DNA from 2 places in the Peribacillus sp. NPDC097295 genome. Region 2 is predicted to be linked to the other one. Evidence: riboswitches for the same ligand, from Rfam matches in the RefSeq annotation. Region 2 holds a riboswitch; the other holds the start of a gene.
The links. A riboswitch is a leader RNA that binds a small molecule or an ion and turns the genes downstream of it on or off. The one in region 2 is predicted to bind cyclic di-AMP.
Positions count from the first base shown of each region.

Region 1: another riboswitch for cyclic di-AMP. It lies ahead of ACIQXN_RS12385 (hypothetical protein); the one in region 2 lies ahead of ACIQXN_RS20870 (cation:dicarboxylate symporter family transporter).

Region 1 is NZ_JBIWCW010000006.1:51,213-54,464, reverse strand. It holds gene ACIQXN_RS12395 (heavy metal translocating P-type ATPase) at 1-292, shown strand, start outside; gene ACIQXN_RS12390 (Na-translocating system protein MpsC family protein) at 390-764, opposite strand; cyclic di-AMP (ydaO/yuaA leader) riboswitch at 1,010-1,152, shown strand; gene ACIQXN_RS12385 (hypothetical protein) at 1,189-1,566, shown strand; gene ACIQXN_RS12380 (potassium-transporting ATPase subunit F) at 2,062-2,133, shown strand; gene kdpA (potassium-transporting ATPase subunit KdpA) at 2,159-3,252, shown strand, end outside.
Region 2 is NZ_JBIWCW010000025.1:25,655-28,906, reverse strand. It holds gene ACIQXN_RS20875 (efflux RND transporter periplasmic adaptor subunit) at 1-913, shown strand, start outside; cyclic di-AMP (ydaO/yuaA leader) riboswitch at 1,089-1,237, shown strand; gene ACIQXN_RS20870 (cation:dicarboxylate symporter family transporter) at 1,410-2,672, shown strand; gene ACIQXN_RS20865 (hypothetical protein) at 2,880-3,252, shown strand, end outside.

The sequences.
Region 1 (3,252 bases), on a different contig from region 2:
TCTCGCTGATATCGGAATGGCTATCGGGACGGGAACGGATGTCGCCATGGAAGCCTCGGATATAACGCTTATACGGGGTGATTTAAATAGCATTGCGGATGCCATCCTCATGAGCAGAAAAACGATGCGGAACATCAGGCAAAATCTATTTTGGGCTTTTGCTTATAATGTGGTTGGGATACCGATAGCGGCTTTTGGTTTTCTTGCACCGTGGCTTGCAGGTGCTGCGATGGCCTTTAGTTCTGTATCTGTTGTACTTAATGCCCTTCGTCTCCAACGGGTGAAGCTTTGATTTTTGGTATTGATCGGTAAGTCTTTTTTTCAAAAAGGTCAGAAATGTTGTTCGTCAACGTTTCTGCCTTTTTTAGGTTTATTGTTTTGTAAACATGTTATTTGGAACTTTCTAAGTGTTTTTCCAAATCTTTATCAACAATAAAAACTTCGATTCTTTCACCTGTTTTGGTACTAATATCACTATGGGAAGAAAGCACCTTACAGCTTGTTAGTTCTTCGACTATTTTTTCATATTGCTCACTGTACATTTCACGTAGAAGAGAGCGCATTTTCTTTACAAGCTTCTTTCCAGAATCCTGACTGACAAGATGTTTTTCTTCGATAGTCAAAACTCCCTTGAAACGTGTGATGATCATGTCATTAATTATGTAGGTTTTGACTTCTTGTGGACCTCTGCCGATTAAATCACGCTGGAACTTAATGAATGCTGCACTAATTTCGGCTTCAATTTTCTTTTTTTGATTTAGCATAATGCCTCCGACTTCTCCATGGGTTATATATGGGACTTATCATAAAGCCGAATTCAAGTTTTTGTCAATGGAATTATGAGTTTATATGGTAATGTTAGAAAAAAATAGAAAAATAGAGGAAATGATGCTTTTGATTAATAAAATGGATTTAAATGGTTAAAAACGACGTTATTTCTGGTTATATGAAGTTTTTTTTAGGTTTACAAACGTTTGGTAATGAGCGTAGAATATGCTCATCAATAACAATTTGATATCGGCCAAATCTCAAGTGATTGAGAACGGAGGACCCACTATTTATGGGGTTAATTCTGCATTTTGCAGAAGGGATGTGATACTCTTTCGCCATCCTACCCGTCAGCTAACTTCGTCGGCTAAAGCGAAGGAGGTCATAAGACCACCTTAATTCAGGAGGCTTTTTTGTTGTATGTATAGCAAAATAGCAACCTGTCATTTTAGTAGGTCTTTTTATTATGCCTATATTTATGAAAAGGTTTCTTGGAAGACAGATCGCAAAGAGAGCTTTAAAGCTTGCTGGGCGATAAGTAGACCAATGAGTATTTTTTCTCCACTGATTATGTTTGTTTTTGCATGTCTTTCTTGTTTTGGCGTGAATTTTTTCAATCCCGAAACTTTGATGGATATACAATGGCGAACTTTAGGAGAAAGAGTATACATTGGTCTATTTTTTATGTTTTTAATTGGTGGCACTGCACGGATGAGCACGGCGGGGAGTTGGATATTGAAAATTGGGGTGAAAGAAAGTGAGTGCAGTTTTTGTGGTCGGCAAGGGGAAATTATTTGAATCAGTAAAGGATAGCATCAATGAAAGTCATACGGATACACGTAATCTACAAATCTTTGATTATGAGTTAGGAAATTCTAAGAACATTTTTTTGAAATTACCGTTTAAGCAATTAGAACCAAATCACTTTATCTACCTATTTCCTAATTCTCTATTTGATGGGATAAAACTACTTGCACTGTTTTCGGTGTACGAATCAATCCATTTATTTATTGTCACGAGTTGCTACGGATATTCCAAGGAGTACAAAAGAATGGGTGCTGATTGTGTAATCTGTAGTAAACCAGGCACATCTAGCTTTAACTGGCTTTTAACTAGTTAGACTGTCCTACTTGTTAGTGAAGGAGGTGGATCGAAGGTTTCTTCAAAACAAAGGTAAGGTGGGGTTTTTGAATGGAATTTGTAACGATTTTACTTATGTCGGCACCCTTTTTTCTTTTCAGTGGATTTATTCATTTTTGTAACAAAGTTATAACGAAAAAAGGAGAGTAGTATATGTTGTTTCTTATTGCAGGGGCGGTAACCGTGTATTTAATTCATGCTTTACTATACCCGGAAAAATATTAATAGAACGTTAACGGAGGAAATGTAAATGGATTTTTTACAAATCAGTGTGGTGTTGCTTTTTGTAATTTTACTAGCAATACCAATGGCTAAATACTTAACAACGGTATTTTCCCTTGAAACTACAAGGCATGATCGGGTGTTTGGGTGGGTAGAAAGAGGCGTTTATAAACTATCTGGAATCAAGACAAATGATATGAATTGGAAGCAATATGCACAGGCATTGCTCTTGAGTAACTTAGTCATGTTTATTATCTCATATGTGATCTTACGTTTTCAGGGACTATTGCCAGGGAATCCAAGCGAGATCGCTAACATGGATTCTTTACTGGCCTTCAATACGGCAGCAAGTTTTCTTACGAATACCAATTTACAGCATTATAGTGGAGAATCCGGTCTATCGTACTTATCACAAATGGTTGTCATCATCTTCTTGATGTTCACGACACCTGCTACTGGTCTTGCCCTATGCATCGCTTTTTTTAGGGGCTTGACCGGCCAGAGGAGTTTAGGAAACTTCTACGTGGATTTAATTCGATCCATCATTCGGGTGCTTTTGCCACTCTCTGTTTTGGTCAGTTTGATTCTTGTTTCGCAAGGAGTACCACAAACCCTTGATCCTACAGCCGTTGTTACTACTTTAGAAGGAGCGACTCAAAATATAGCAAGGGGACCTGTCGCCGCATTGGAGTCTATCAAACATATAGGGACTAACGGTGGTGGATTCTTTGGTGCCAATTCGGCGCATCCATTTGAGAACCCTAATGCCTTTACGAATGTTTTAGAAATTTTATCGATGATCCTCATTCCTGCTGCCCTCCCATTGACATTTGGATATATGGCCAAAAGTAGAAAACAGGGTTGGATCCTTTTTTCAGCGATGGGACTTATGTTACTTGCCTTCCTTTGTGTGAATTACTTTAGTGAACAAAATGGAAATCCCCAATTGGAAGCGTTAGGCCTATCGCAAGAAAGTGGCAGCATGGAAGGTAAAGAGGTACGTTTTGGCATTGCTCAGAGTGCGCTCTTTACAACGGTTACGACAGCAGCGACCACGGGAACAGTTAATAATATGCATGATACGCTGACGCCGCTCGGGAGCATTGCGCCATTTGGCATGAT
Region 2 (3,252 bases):
AGAAATTACTGGGATTGACGAGTACATAAAAAAATTAAATACTTATCAAAGCAGTCTGACCCTTGATTCGAATAAAACGGTTATTGATGAAACGGTTGAAAAGAATTTGAATATCGACATCACCACGTCTTCCTCGGATTTAATTAAAAGTAATATTGAGCAAGAGAAGTACAAGCAGGAACTTGAAAAAAGTAACCTGGAGGAAAAAGTGGTCATGCTGGAAGCTCAATTAAGTTCAATCGAGGTGCAAACGAATGCCGTCGAGACGACAAGTGAAGCGGACGGTACCGTGAAAAACATCAATAAAAATTTGTCGAACCCGATTATTTCAATCGCTTCTGCAGAAATGGCTATCGAAGGAACCTTTACTGAAGAACAGTTAAAGAAGGCAATGGTGGGAATGGAGTTAAAGGCAAGTGCTCCTGACTTGAATAAGAAATTGGCTGGAACGATAAGCCGTATTCATTCTTATCCAAAAGACGAACCTACTCTTAAGGAAGAGAATAGATACCCATTCCAGGCGAAGATCGTGGCAGATCCCAAAGAGTCCGAACCGTTATTAGCCGGTTCAAAGGTCGATCTTACGGTGATAACGAATGTGAAGGCGGGAGTGCCGGTCGTACCCACGAAAGCGGTGCATGATGCGAAGCAGCCACATGTTTATGCATTAACCAACAAAGGACATGTGGATCGTCAATACCTTACAAAAGGTGCTCATGCAAAAGGGAAACAGGAAATCCTTAAAGGGCCAACAGTGGGGGATGTCATTCTGTTAGACCCAAAAAAGGTAGTGAAAAACCATTCTCGCTTCATTACACCACTTAGTTTTGAAAAAATGAATCCTGGAACTTATAAGAAATTATCTACCCGGGAGAAAATTAGATACATTTTACTAGGAATTTTGGAAAAATAATTTATATTAATCCAAAATTGGTTATTAACCTTTTTTAAACCTTAAACTAATTACCTATTTAAACAATAAGTGTAAACTAAATTAGCTCTTAATATTCAGAATTTATCGATGCATTTCAAGGCTTGGATATGAAAATATATTTACAGATTTATATTTTTAGTATAATATTTTAATATAAGTTAGTTCGCTTAATCTTATAAAAAAGAACGGGGGAACCATTTTTGCGGATTTCATCCGCTAGGGGTGAATTCAGAGATGAAAGGGCCATTGTGTTTCCGATTCCTAACCCGACAGCTAACCCCGTAAGCGTCTTCGAGGGAACATGTGTGAATAACCGCGAATAGGGAAAATGACACGTAGTGTGTCTTTTTTTTAAGCGTAAGGATAGAAGTTTTTCAATATACAGAAAAATTTTTCTCTTTTTATTAGTATCTTGTTTCCCTTACCGAGACAAATGTTTTTACATCAAAGACTATATGGAAGGTGAGGAAATTAAATGAAGAAAATCAAACTGAGTTTAGCGACTCAAATTTTTATTGGCTTAATTCTAGGGATTATCGTAGGTGCTATATTTTATGGAAGTGAGACAGCCCAAGGCTATCTACAACCATTAGGCGATATCTTCTTACGAATGATAAAAATGATCGTCGTTCCGATTATCGTTTCTAGCCTAATCGTTGCAGTTGCAGGCGTGGGTGATTTAAAATCAGTAGGGAAATTAGGTGCGAAGTCACTATCCTACTTTATAGTAGTAACATTAGTGGCGATCGGTGTAGGATTAATGTCCGCTAACATTATTCAGCCTGGTGCAGGCGTCGACATGGGTAATCTAGAACAAACTGATATTTCTACGTATGTTGATACAGCAGAGTCTAAGCAACACGAATCATTTATAGACACAATCGTTCATATTGTACCATCTAATCCAATCAAAGCTATGGTAGAAGGCGATATGCTTGCCATCATCTTCTTCTCAGTATTGTTTGGACTAAGCATTGCAGCTATTGGTGAAAAGGGTGTACCAGTCTTCCGTTTCTTCCAAGGAGCTGCGGAAGGTATGTTCAACTTAACGAATATGGTTATGAAGTTTGCTCCAATTGGGGTGTTTGCACTTATCGGTGTGACCATTTCTAAATTTGGATTATCATCATTGATTCCATTGGGGAAATTAGCCCTTTCTGTTTACGGAACGATGATTTTCTTCGTCATTGTCATTCTTGGTCTCATTGCAAAATTTGTCGGCTTCAGTATCTTTAAGTTAATCGGAATTTTAAAAGAAGAATTAATCTTAGCATTCTCTACAGCGAGTTCTGAAGCGGTTCTTCCAAGAATCATGGAGAAGATGGAGAAAGCAGGATGTCCTAAACATATTACATCCTTTGTTATTCCGACTGGTTATTCTTTTAACCTTGATGGTTCTACATTATATCAAGCTTTAGCAGCCATCTTCATTGCTCAAATGTATGGGATAGACCTAAGCGCTTATGAGCAAATTACGTTAATGTTAGTATTGATGATTACCTCTAAAGGGATTGCCGGTGTACCTGGCGTATCATTCGTTGTGCTTTTAGCAACATTAGGAACTGTTGGTATCCCAATTGAAGGACTGGCATTCATTGCAGGTATTGACCGTATTCTTGATATGGGACGTACTGTGGTTAACGTTATCGGTAACTCTCTTGCGGCAATTGTCATTTCTAAGTGGGAAGGTCAATTTAACCCTCCAGCAGAAAATGATAAGCTCGGACAAGCTTCATAATATGGTCAAAACTCCAGGGTGTTAACACTCTGGAGTTTTTTATTTGAAAAAGGCCATTGAAGTTCAAATGGTCAATATTTATGAGCGGTTCAGAAGAAGGTTGTTTTCTATAGTGGTATTTATAATTCTATTTTATATAACCTTCGTGAATAATGAAAAGTTTGATAAAATATAACTAATGATGAAAGGGTCGGAGGGAATGTGATCATGAAAAATGAAGATAATGATATCTTATATATGCATATGCAGGCTTCCGAACGATTTGTCCTCTTTAACGGCCTTAGTTTTCGGGAATTTACTTGTTCCCTGCCTCATGGCTTGAATTCCATCTTATTATTGAAACATCAATATGATGGTGGGGACTACAACTTGAATGTCTTGCTGGAGAGTGTTTCATCCGATAATATCACTAAGCTGTTGAAAGAGGATGTCCGAGCATATGGGGATTTCTGTTGGATTGACTTTGAAGAAGCGGATAGTCTAGAAGAATTGGAAGGAAGGGAATTAGCAGAACTCTTATATGTAGCGCATACCAAAAATCATTTAGATCCCCCTTTCTTTCGTAAAATGAATAACCAAT